3 regions of the Ornithinibacillus salinisoli genome follow, and region 1 is predicted to be linked to each of the others. Evidence: riboswitches for the same ligand, from Rfam matches in the RefSeq annotation. Region 1 holds a riboswitch; each other region holds the start of a gene.
The links. Region 1 has a riboswitch for cyclic di-GMP ahead of ACFSTA_RS14915 (anti-repressor SinI family protein). Riboswitches for the same ligand answer to the same signal wherever they lie in the genome.
Positions count from the first base shown of each region.

Region 2: it holds a riboswitch for cyclic di-GMP, as region 1 does, so the genes downstream of both, ACFSTA_RS20515 (sodium-dependent transporter) here and ACFSTA_RS14915 (anti-repressor SinI family protein) in region 1, are expected to answer to the same signal.
Region 3: it holds a riboswitch for cyclic di-GMP, as region 1 does, so the genes downstream of both, ACFSTA_RS09110 (hypothetical protein) here and ACFSTA_RS14915 (anti-repressor SinI family protein) in region 1, are expected to answer to the same signal.

Region 1 covers NZ_JBHUMI010000017.1:194,608-198,891, forward strand. Annotated here, with positions in the region: gene tapA (amyloid fiber anchoring/assembly protein TapA) at 1-631, shown strand, start outside; gene sipW (signal peptidase I SipW) at 606-1,211, shown strand; gene ACFSTA_RS14910 (TasA family protein) at 1,249-1,932, shown strand; cyclic di-GMP riboswitch class I at 2,053-2,136, shown strand; gene ACFSTA_RS14915 (anti-repressor SinI family protein) at 2,158-2,286, shown strand; gene ACFSTA_RS14920 (helix-turn-helix domain-containing protein) at 2,368-2,694, shown strand; gene ACFSTA_RS14925 (VanZ family protein) at 2,829-3,323, shown strand; gene ACFSTA_RS14930 (hypothetical protein) at 3,441-3,596, shown strand; gene ACFSTA_RS14935 (DUF7916 family protein) at 3,753-4,284, shown strand, end outside.
Region 2 covers NZ_JBHUMI010000046.1:29,914-34,197, reverse strand. Annotated here, with positions in the region: gene ACFSTA_RS20520 (pyridoxal phosphate-dependent decarboxylase family protein) at 1-119, opposite strand, end outside; gene ACFSTA_RS20515 (sodium-dependent transporter) at 166-1,533, opposite strand; cyclic di-GMP riboswitch class I at 1,663-1,748, opposite strand; gene ACFSTA_RS20510 (Ger(x)C family spore germination protein) at 2,117-3,247, opposite strand; gene ACFSTA_RS20505 (spore germination protein) at 3,249-4,284, opposite strand, start outside.
Region 3 covers NZ_JBHUMI010000014.1:388,624-392,907, forward strand. Annotated here, with positions in the region: gene ACFSTA_RS09095 (hypothetical protein) at 1-354, shown strand, start outside; gene ACFSTA_RS09100 (threonine/serine exporter family protein) at 515-1,225, shown strand; gene ACFSTA_RS09105 (threonine/serine exporter family protein) at 1,306-1,752, shown strand; cyclic di-GMP riboswitch class I at 1,900-1,984, shown strand; gene ACFSTA_RS09110 (hypothetical protein) at 2,120-2,368, shown strand; gene ACFSTA_RS09115 (DUF2187 family protein) at 2,382-2,603, shown strand; gene ACFSTA_RS09120 (HU family DNA-binding protein) at 2,656-2,928, opposite strand; gene ACFSTA_RS09125 (efflux RND transporter permease subunit) at 3,438-4,284, opposite strand, start outside.

The sequences.
Region 1 (4,284 bases):
GTTTACTGGGAAAGGAAATCAAAACATAAAATCTTGTCCACCAATAGAGATAACAGTTGGAATGAAAAATAAAGGGTTTAGTATGACTGATACAAGTGAATATGAGGTATTTTACGTAGAAACAGGTGAGCCAAAAATAAATGGCGAAAAAATAGCTACTGGTATAATACAACCTATTGAGGCAGATGCAGAAACACAGCTTACATATGAGGCTGAAGAAGAAGGTTTCTATATGTTTAAAGCCATCCAACGAGATGGTTATGAAGGAACTTCGAGTAAAGAAATTTGGAGTGAGAAGATAAAGGTTAATTGTAAGGACAAAGAAAAAAATAATACAGATGAAAAAACAGATGAAACGGAAACGCAAGATACTGAAGATGTTTCAGATGTAGAAGAAAACAAAGAAGGAACATCAGATGAGGAATCTATTGAGAAGAATATAGAGGATGCACAGAGTAATGAACCGAAAGATGAGAATAACCCGGAACCTTCTGAAGAGGATGAGCAGATTCCTCCTAATGGCCAGCCAGAAGGGGATGAAGAAAGCTCGAATAATTCTGAATCCAACGGTGATGTGGTAACAGGTGAGGGGGAAGAAACAGGTGATGAAACAGATGAAGAAGCTGAATAAGAAAAAAATATTAAACTTCCTTAATCATATAACTACTACATTGTTATTCATCGTATTAATCGGTATGTTGTTCATCGTTATATCGTCTAAGGCATCTGGTGGCGAACCAGAAGTATTTGGATACCAACTAAAAACGGTTTTATCAGGATCTATGGAACCTGACATCAAAACAGGCTCTATTATAGCAGTAGAGCCTGGAGGTGATATGACACGCTTTCAACCGAATGATGTCATTACATTTATGGAAGAAGACGGTAAATTAATAACTCACCGAGTAACTGAAGTGGTTGAAAGTGGCGAGGAGATTTTATATCGTACAAAAGGTGATAATAATAATGCGGAAGACTTAAATCCTGTACTATCTGAAAATGTAGTCGCAGAATATACTGGTTTTACGATTCCATATTTAGGATATTTAGTTAACTTTGCTCAATCACAAAATGGTGCTTTCCTATTATTAATACCAGGTATTCTTCTGATTGGTTATTCGGGATGGATAATTTGGAAAGCGTTACGAGAAATCGATTCTTCAAATAAACAGGATACAAAAGAAGAAAAAGGAAACAGTTTAATAAGTTAAATTCTCATTAAAAATAGCCTGTAAAGGGGGCGATCAAATGAAACGGATATTAATTCTATGTCTCATGTTTATTATTGGTTTTACGGTAATTAGCGATCCTGCAAAAAGCTTTGCAGATGAATCAAATGCAGATGATATGGCAGAAATCGATATTAGCCTATCTCCAAGTGATGTATTGTTTAACATCGATAATATGAAACCAGGTGACTGGGCAGAAAGAAACATAACGATTAAAAATGCTGGTGAATATGATTTTGAATATCAAATGAGTATTCGAAATGAAGGATCAGAAAAACTATTTAATGAGTTTTTATTAGAGATTCGTGATTCGAATGATGAATTATATACTGGTAAACTTGCAGATTTTGAGAAGTTGCCTGTAAGGGAAATAACATCAACTAACGAAGAGGAATTAGAGATAACTGTACGATTTCCAGAACATTTGGGGAATGAATTTCAAGGGCTTGATGCTCAATTCACCTTTATCTTCGTAGCTGAAGGAGCAGAAGATACAGATACGAATGATCGTGATGAAGAAAGTGTAGATGGTTCCGTTGGAAGCGATAAAGACAATAAAGACGGTGGATCTATCTTACCTGATACGGCAACAAATATGTTTAACCTCTTATTAATCGGAAGTATCTTATTAGTTACAGGTGTTGTCATTGCCGCATCGAGTGCTATAAAAAGGGTTAGAAAAAACAACAAACAACATGTCTGATGTGCAAAACGACATGAAATATTTTCTGAATCTTACAAAACTAGTTACCATTTGACAAAACAAGACACGCTCAATGTCTTGAATATACAGTATAATAGTCTTATAGCTAATTTCGAATATCCCAGTGAAGGGCAAACTTATTGAAAAATGAGGGCGCAAAGTCACAGGTCTAAAGCATCATGCTATGACGGCTGGATTACCTGGAAAGTAATGGGGGACAGGAGATTGGAAAAAATCATTGAAAATGTCAAATTGGATTGTGAATGGGTTGAATTAATGAAGGAAGCCAGATCAATAGGCATGACGGTGGAGGAGGTTCGGCTCTTTTTGTCCGAAGCACAACAAAATATATAATGTTTTTCGAAAAAAATGTGCTTTAAATAGAACCGCTCACCTAATTTGTGGTATAATTCGCATTGAAAGAGGTGAGAGAACTTGATCGGTGAAAAAATAAAGCAGTTACGACAAGAAAAAAAGATGTCTATTTCTGAGCTAGCCGAGAAAGCTAATGTCGCAAAATCTTACTTAAGTTCTATTGAACGGAACCTTCAGTCCAATCCATCGATCCAGTTTATCGAAAAGATTAGTTCGGTTCTAGGTGTATCTGTTAATGAGTTGATCAATGCGGATAGATCACAGCAATTAGAAGATTTAGACGATGAATGGTTAAAAATTGTTCAAGAGGCAATGGAATCAGGTATATCGAAAGAACAATTTAAAGAATATCTCGAATTTAATAAATGGCGTAAAAAACAAGAATAAGGTTTACATAAATTATACTCAAAACCGTTTAGCATAGCTGACGGTTTTTGTTTTGGGAATGAATTAATCGAGGCATTTCACCAAAATTCATGTTATTATAGTATCCGTAACATAGTAAATTTAAATTTGGTGAAATGATGCGTACTTATTTTTATTGGCTTTATCCAATTGGATGGATGTTGATTATTTTCTATTCTTCGTCACAGCCATATGAGGATCAAGATATGAAACCGATGCTATCGAATACGATTGATCTGTCTTTTTTAGAACGCTATCTGGATTGGATTGTTTTTACATATCATCGTTCAGAAGTCAGTGTTGCAAACCTTGGTGTTGAAGGGTTTATTGAGTTTTTCATTCGTAAAGGAGCACATGTAACTGTATTTTTTGTGTTATTTTACCTGTTATTTCTGGCGATTAGGAAGACAACTAATATATCTAAGTGGACAACTATTATTGTCTCACTTTTACTGACGATTGCATATGCTAGTATTGATGAATTCCATCAAGGATTAACCCCGAATAGAACTCCTTATATTGGAGATGTTTTGCTAGATTCATTTGGTGCATTATTAGCTAGTTTATTATTAGTGTACTTTCATTATCGAAGAAGAAACAATGCGAAATAGGCAACAAAATTGTTAATTATCAGTGACTGATTCGTACAATTACGAACCATAAGGGGTGGAATGTGCCTTTCGCTGATAAGGTTCACTTTACAAGTCAAATTCTTGAGGGCGATATGAATGAGAGAACGCGAATATCTAAAATATATGTTGAAAAAAGTTATCGAAGAAACAGAAAATAATGAAATAAAAACATCGGACGAATTAGTACAGACATTAATTAATCATCTATCTGATCACATACCCTTATCAAAGAAAGATACGATGGCGAACTAATAATTTTTTAAAACCTATTTACAGTACGTATATGTGGAAATCCTTATCTAGTAGACTTATATCCAAAACAATATAGTTGATCTAAGCTGGTGTGTATAAATGCACTAGCTTAGAAGCATGCTCTAATTATGGACAATGAATGGAGGAATCTGATAGGTGAAGCGACTATTAAATTGTACAGCGAGCGACTTTGAAAAGATGAATAAATTTGATTTAATACAATCGATTCAAGCATCAGAAGGCAGAACATTAATTTCCGAAATAGTTAGCTCAAGTGTACCCTTATATCCCGGTCTAACGAATGCGGAATATGCATCTTCTTTTGGAGCAGACATAATCCTGTTAAATATTTTTGATGTTAATCAACCACATATTGAAGGGTTAGTAAATGTCAAATCCAACGATGTGATTCGAGAATTAAAAAAATTAATTGGACGACCAGTAGGGATTAATTTAGAGCCTGTTGATCCTGAAGCTGATCAGATGGAAGATTTAGATGTCTTACCAGAGGGTAGAAGAGCTACCAAAAATACGATTGAAAAAGCAAAAGATCTTGGTGTTGATATCATTTGCCTTACTGGAAATCCGAAGACAGGTGTTTCTAATAAGGCTATTTTGAAGTCAATTTCGGTTGCAAACGAGGTAGCTGGTGATGATTTGGTCATTATTGCTGGTAAAATGCATGGTG
Region 2 (4,284 bases), on a different contig from region 1:
TTGGAAGGATCTTTTAACTCATCTATCTCCGTAAAAATATTTTTTATATGAGAGATTATTTCTTCTCTTTGATATTCATTACCATCTATACTTGGAAACAATTTTTGCATTTCCTTCATTGTCGCCATACACATAACCTCCATGAAGTTTTAACTTGTTGTATTCCTAATTAAATAAATCTATTATCCAATTAAATAACCCTAATACATCTAAAAAGACAATAATAATTGCAATCGGAGTTACATATTTTAATAAGACAAACCATATCGAAAAGAAAACGGATCCTATGTTCGAACCAGACTTTAATTCTGTAAATAGTACATCCTTTGATACTTTTCGGGATACAAAAATTGCAATTAATAGTGCACCTAAGGGCATTAAAACATTACTTACTGCAAAATCCATTAGATCGAAAAATGTTTTATTAAATAGCTGTACGTCTGCCAAAATACCATAAGATAAACAAGATGGTATACCAACGATAAAAATAAGAATTCCTACTATCCAAGTTGATTTTTTACGCTTCATTGGATTATTTTTCGTAACGGAAGCCACAATAATTTCAATCATAGAAAAGGCAGATGTTAAAGCAGCGAATAAAAACAAAATTAAAAAGGCTAAAAAGAAAAACATCCCAAAAGGCATTTGGTTAAATACTTCAGGTAAAACCGCGAATATTAAAACCGGACCCGCATTCGGTTCGAGGTCAAAGGAGAAGACCCCAGGAAAAATAGCTAATCCTGCTAATAATGCGATAATTGTATTTAATATAATGATAGAAAAAGCTGATTGTGGTAAATTTTGCGTTCTAGGTAAGTAAGATGCATAAGTTACCATAACGGAAACCCCTAAAGAAAGCGTAAAAAATGACTGTCCAAGTGCAAATAATATACTTTCTGACGTCAATTTTGAAAAATCAGGTACTAATAGGAACTTCACGCCTTCCATTGCACCATCAAGACTCAACGAACGAATCACTAATCCAATAAAGAGTATTAGTAGAGCAGGCATCATGATTTTACTTGCTAATTCTATTCCTTTTTGAATTCCTTTAGAAACGACAAGAATGGATATAAGCATAAATACGAACTGAGCAGTAAGCGTCGCAAAAGGATTCGAGATAATTTCTTCGAATAACTCCATATATCGCCCTTGTTCCAGTCCGTTTAATCCACCCGACACTATTTTTACGATATATAGGATAATCCAACCGCCGACTACACTGTAGAAAGATAAAAGTATAAAGCTAGTAAATACTCCAATTTTACCTATAAAACTCCATTTCGGATTGGATGTTAGTTTACTATACGCATCGATCGGATTACTTTGTCCCTTTCTCCCAATAATAAATTCCCCTAATAATAGTGGCATTCCCAACACAAGTGTAAATGCTAAGAATAAGAAGAAGAACGCTCCTCCACCACCAGTTCCTGCAACATAAGGAAACTTCCAAATAGCTCCTAAGCCAATCGCAGATCCTGCAGCCGCTAAAATAAAGCCAATTTTTGATTTCCAGTGTTCTTGTTGTGACATGCTAATTCCTTTCCTTTCTCCTATCATTTCCTCTACTAGCAAGACAAATTGAAAATAAAAAAGTCCACACGAAATATCGGTGGACATAAAAATGTAAATTAATACATCATTAATATTATCTCCAACCTTTTCGGCAACCCGGCTGCCATAGAAATTATTCCATTAGGCCCGTAGCTTTGCGTCCTCACTTTTCAATGAGTTTGCTATTATCGAAGGAATGAATAAAAAATTGTTTTTTATTTATCTGCACCTACTGCATAAATGCTACTTTAGTTGCAAATTTATATGTGATGAAAGTTGTAATGGTTCCATATATTTACTTTACTTCCAATCACCAGTTCAATTTTACTATAACTTTATACCCGATGAAAGGTAAATCCTTATATTCCAATTTTTTGTATAAGTGAGAGTTTTATATAAACTTTGAAAATAAACACGAGTAATATTTTAATCGGTACCACAGGTAGTCTCGTAATCTAAATAATTTGTTTAAAAACTTCGGAAAGAGCCACTAACAGTGAAACCATTCTATTCTAATATTATGAAAACTGGTACAAGAGAACTGTTTTCAATTGCTTCTCCCTCAATCATATATACCTTTACTTTCAAGATGAAAGGTGGTTGAAATTTCATTTAAAGTTTCTTCTGTAAGTTGGAAATCTTTCACATTTTCAAGCTTCATACCATTGCGAAATAAAATCCTTCTCAAACTATATATATCAGTATTATTATCCAACCCTATTTGATAAGTTTTTCTAATTTCTTCTTCAATTTGATGATTTATCAATTGTTCTATTTCTTCTAACGATCTACTTTCCTTTAGATCCGTTAATTGTCCAGTTGCTTTTAATTCAATGTTAAATTTTGCACTTCTCCCTTCTTCTATCTGTTTTATATTCGTCGAGGGTCTACTTATTTCTACCATTCCTATAACTTTTTCGTCTTCTATAATCTTAACCGGAGTATTTTCCGTATCAGATTCAATCCACCGTAATCCTTTTAATTCTTCAAGAGACATCCATTTCGTAAATTTTTCTTGGACAATCGGAAAACCACCATTTATTTTCAACGTTTTTTTGGGGTCTTCCTTTGTAGAAATCTCTTTCCATGAATCATAGTCTAAACTTATAGATGGTAATACTGCAGTACTACCTGGTTCCTTATAGATTGAAACAAACTTATGCATTCTTATTGGCTTGATAAACGAATGCACTCTGTACCCATTTTCTGGTTTGTATAAAATCGTATAGAGAGGTGGTAACTTGAAGAAGCCAGAAACACCAAGTATTTCTTCCACAGGTTCTTTTGTAGCGAACATCCATGGTGTGTAACGAAACTCTCCATTTCTATTTATGGCTTGTTCAAAGGTCTCAATTCCCTTTTTCAGCACAGATTCCGAATAAATGATTGCTCCAACTTGTCCCCAATTAATCGATTCCTGGGATGTATGATATAAATTAGTCACTGCCTCATTTAACGTAGATCCTAAACTTTTTCCAATAAATAATGAAACATCCTCAGATTGCTTCCCCCCTTCCTTTTTAGCTACATTGGCGAAATCCATCATTTGCACATAGAGTATATAATTTTCATCCACATAATCTATGCCAATAGCTGTAGCAAAATTAACTTCACCGACATCCTTTTCATCCCAGCAACCACTTAAAGTAAGTAACAGAATAGCTCCTATCCAAACACCTTTGTATAGTCTCAATTTATTTTTCCTCCTGCCTGTCATCATCCATTGGGTTAAGTATACTGGCACGTTTAGTTTGCTTATTTACTGGAATTCTTAGCATCGTTTTAGGAAAATCATCTTTAACGAATGGGGAAATAGGACTTAAATATGGTATTCCAAAAGATTCAAGTTTAGCAAGGTAGCCAATAATCAAAAACATACTGAGGAAAAAACCATACATTCCTAGAACACCGGCGCATAGTATGGAAAATAACCTTAAAATAGTAACAGTTCCAAACAAGGATTGATTCCCTAATGTAAATGTCGCAACAGCAGTAATAGATGAGACAACAAGCATTGTTGGGGATGTTAATCCCGCTCTAATTGCAGCATCACCAACAATAAGTCCTCCTACTACGGCAACTGTCTGTCCAACAGCTTTTGGCAATCTGACACCTGCTTCACGAAAAAGCTCAAAAAGACCGATCATTAGCAACAATTCAATGGTGGTGTTAAAAGGAATACCAATTCGATTAGCACCAATTGTCGCAAGCAATGAAAAAGGGATCTGAGCCATATTATATGTAGATAAAGCGACCCAAAATGATGGAAGGAAAATAGACAATACTAATCCAACAATTCTTATTAAAATTTCAAATGAAGCATAATAAAACGGCATATGGTCATCTTCAGACGTTTTCAAGAGAACGCCTAGATTAGCTGGCCCAATAATAACATTTGGTACATTATCTATAAAAATTGCGAAGCGTCCACGGGACAAATAGTTAACAACTCCATCGGGTCGTGATACGCTCTCTAATAACGGAAAAAAAGAATAGCGGGAATCCACAAGTAGTTCAGCCAGTTGATTATCACTGCTTACTATATCTATATCAATCCCTTTTAAACGCTCTGTAACCTCCTTAATTATTTTTTCATTTTGTATATCTGTCATATAAACTAGGCATACTTTTGAATTGCTCCTTTTCCCTATAGTGAAGGATTTAGCAACCAATGAATCCGTTTTTAAACGCTTGCGAACTAAAGCAATATTTGTGCCAATATCTTCTATA
Region 3 (4,284 bases), on a different contig from region 1:
ATTGTCTTTAAAATTAATATGGAAAAATTAAAGGAAAATCCGGACCAATCTGGAAAGTTACAACAAAATTTTTTCATCGGAGCAGCACTAAGCGAAACAGTTCCTCTCATTCTCATTATTTTTGGAATCGCCAATATGGAAGAAGTTGCATCGATTGAAGAATTATTTATCCCTGGGATCATTGTCATTTTAACAATGGTTATTGGAACCTTTTTTGTATTTTTACAACGATCTGTTGGAGTTCCAGAGGAGTCTAAACAACTTGTTACGACATTTGCTATGGTTGGGGTAGCACTTGTTAATGCGATTCCTATTATCGCTCTCGTCTCACTATTTATGATGACACCCGCATAAATTAAGTCGTTAAAAATTTTCTGTGCGCCTACACGTGTGTAGGGCACTTTTTTTGTATTGCTTTCATAAAGTACTATTTCCTACTATAATATGATAAGAAATTGGCGTTTTGAAAGTTGGTAGAGATTTGGATAATCACAGTAAAATTACAAAGGTTTGTATGTTGGCAGGAAAAATAATGTTGGAGTGTAGCGCCGAAACTTATCGTGTGGAAGATACGATGGATCGGATAGCAAGGGCTTTTGATATCGCAAATCCACAAAGCTATGCAACACCAACCGGGATTAATTTTTCCGTTGATCGGGCTGAGGCTGCTAACTTCATGCGGATTGCCAAGCGTACGACAGATTTATATAAAATAGCCGAAGTTAATCGGATTTCTCGCATGATCACAGCTAATGAACTCACGTTGGATGAGGCACTGGAATCCTTGAAGCGATTAGAATCCAAGAGCCTTTTCTACTCTCACAAGATACAAATTCTTGCTGCTGCACTAGTGAGTGGCTGCTTTACCATCATGTTTGGCGGCACATGGACAGACTTCCTTCCCGCTTTTATTGCAGGAGGATTAGGATTTGCTGGGATGTTAGGGGTTGAAAGGTTCGTGGAAATCCGCTTCATAGCAGAGTTCTTTGCATCCTTAATCATTGGGTTGACGGCATGGGTATTTATTACAACCGGATTAGGAATGGAACTGGATAAAATAATTATTGGGGCCGTCATGCCATTAGTTCCAGGTTTACATATCACGAATGCGGTCCGCGACTTAATGGCAGGCCACCTCGTTGCAGGCGTCTCCAAAGGAGTCGAAGCAATACTCACCGCATTCGCCATCGGAGCAGGCATCGCCGCCATCCTCGCCTTCGCCTAGTAATGTCGAAAAATGTCGGTGCCTGTCACCTGTCGAATTTTGTCGGTGACAGGCACTTTATAAGTTAGGAGTTTTGGGTTATGGTTATTGTTGCGCAGTTGGTTACTAGTTTTATTGCTGCGGCTGGTTTTGGTGTTCTTTTTAATGCTCCTCGAAGGGCTCTTATTCAATGTGGATTTGTTGGTATGGCTGGTTGGATTTTGTATTTTGTTCTCGTACAAAATGGTATGGATGCTGTTCCAGCAACTGTTTTCGGTGCCATGTTAGTAGCCGTTTTCAGTCATATATTAGCACGGATTTATAAAACACCTATTATCGTATTTAATGTTTCTGGGATCATTCCTCTTGTTCCAGGCGGAATTGCATACGAAGCAATGCGTAATTTCGTGGAAAATGATTATTACAATGCGATTCAATATTCTGCCAAAGTTATGCTGCTAGCTGGAGGTATAGCGATTGGTTTAATGTTCTCGGAGGTTGCTAATCAAATCATTCGAAAACTAGTTACTAAAAAATCGCGTGCTTGACTTTTATAAATTATTTCACCAGTTCATTCTTTTTTATCCGCTATAATTTAGTGCGAATTACCTACCATAAATAGGTAATTTTGTCTAAAAGTGACGAAATATATTGAAAATATCGTTCAAAAGTTATATTATTTAGATAACATTAATATATGTAAAAGGCAAACTTATTGAAAAATAAGGACGCAAAGTTACGAGTCTAAGGTCATCAGACTAAGATCGTCGGACCGCCACAGGGATTGGGTAAAAAAGTATTGCAAATCTTGAAGACATCTTTATCCACCATATTTAGAGGTGGATTTTTTTATACCTGATTTGGGAATGCCCCTTTTACATAAGATTTTTTTCTATATGAAAGGTGGATGTTCTATTGACAGTATTGTTTGGTACAATCGAGTACTTCGAAAGAGAACTATTAGTAGCTGCTAAGAATCGACCGAAAAAATTATCAGAAATAGATCAAATTAAATCATTTTACTCATTATTAGAGAATGAAATTTCATATGATTATATATGTGATGATTCATTCCGAAAAGACTGTTTACAAAACCTTACAACTGCATATGAGAAAATCATCAGTCAAAAAACAGCTCGACAAGTAAAGATATCGTTATCTTAAAAGGAGGCTAATGATGAATAAAGAAAATAGTTTATCATCAGAAATGGAAAAAGCAGGTATAGGAGATGTAATTCTTTTTGATCGAAGAGATAATCTGTGCGAAGGAACAGTTTTTCTTGTAAGGGATAATAGTGTATTAGTTGAAATATCTAGGGAAGCTGCCAAGATATTAGGGTATGAAATGCCAAACACAGTTGTTAGACATGGGAACTATACAATTAAAGCAAGTTGTTAACGTAAAAAAGGAGTTCTGTCCTCATTGGACAGAACTCCTTTTATGATTATACTTACTTCACTAATTCTTTTAGTTGTTTTCCTGGCTTGAATGCAGGAACTTTGCTAGCAGCAATTTGGATTTCTTCCCCAGTTTGAGGATTTCTTCCAGTACGAGCTGCGCGGTCACGTACTTCAAAGTTTCCGAAACCGATTAATTGTACTTTGTCTCCACTTTTTAATGAGTCAGAGATAGATTCAAATACTGCGTCTACAGCTTTTGTTGCATCCTTCTTTGAAAGTTCACTTTTCTCTGCTACTGCATTTACTAATTCTGTTTTATTCATTTCTATCAACCTTTCCTATTTCTTATTTATATCTCTATTTTACTATATCGGTAATATTTAGCAAACATTAATAGCCAAATCCAACTATATTACATGTTTTTCGTCCATTTTATAGTAAATGAATAGAGATTTGGACGGAAATAGCTTTTTTTAGTAGTATTAGTATATTATTCCGATTATTTTTTCTAACCTAAGGGAGGTGCGGACATGGGATACGTTATTTCATAAAATAACATCCATTTGAAAGTGTTTGTGGACATGAAGTACGTTAATTGCACCAATTAGGACGAGAATACCTGTATTTTCAGTTAATAAAGGAACAGATGTCCTCCTAGACTCTCAAAAGCATAATCTGTCACAAATAAGAGAACAATTGTCCGCTTGATTACTATACCAAAAAATCCCACTACACTAACCATAAGCTAACCAATAAATGAAGATAAAACACAATCAGAGCACATTACCACACACATAAGAAAAAGCCCCCAAAGGAGCTTTTCCCACAAAAATTATGCTTCTTTTTTCTTTCGTCGGACAATTTTACCTGTTAGATCATCGAACAAGGTATATACGACCGGAATCAATACCAGTGTAAATATACTTGAAACACTTAAACCAAAGATAATCGTAACAGCTAATGGTTGCTGCATTTCCGCACCTTCTCCTAACGCAAGACCTAGCGGTATCATCGCTAGGATCGTTGTTAATGTCGTCATAAGGATAGGACGTAATCTGCTCTTTCCGGCTTCAATAATTGCCTCAAATCGGTCCATACCTCTCCTCCGTAAAATATTGATGTAATCAACAAGTACGATCGAGTTGTTCACAACTATTCCGGCGAGCATAATGATTCCGATAAAACCTGGGATACTTAACGGTAATCCAGTAACAAACAATCCACCCATAACACCAACAACAGTTGCTGGAAGAGAGAACATAATAATAAACGGGAATAGGAAGTTCTCAAATTGAATTGCCATTACCGCATACACTAAAAAAATGGAGAAGACAAGGGCTAGCGCTAAATCAGTAAATGATTCCGTCATGTCTTCCGCTTGCCCACCTAACGAGTAAGAGTAATTTTCAGGAATAGACATACTCGCTAATCTATCTTCTATATCTGATACGACACTTGCTAAGTCACGATCCACAACATCACTCGTTATATTCATTTGTGGTTGTTGATTTTGTCGTAATAACGAAACAGGTCCTTGCATTTCCTGAAAATCAGAAACCTCTTCTAAAGGTATCACTGCTCCAGTTGGTGTTGTCACTTTCAAATCCTGTAAATCGCTGATAGTACTACGCTGATCTTCGGGATATAGAAGTGTGACATCCATTTCATGTCCTTCCTCA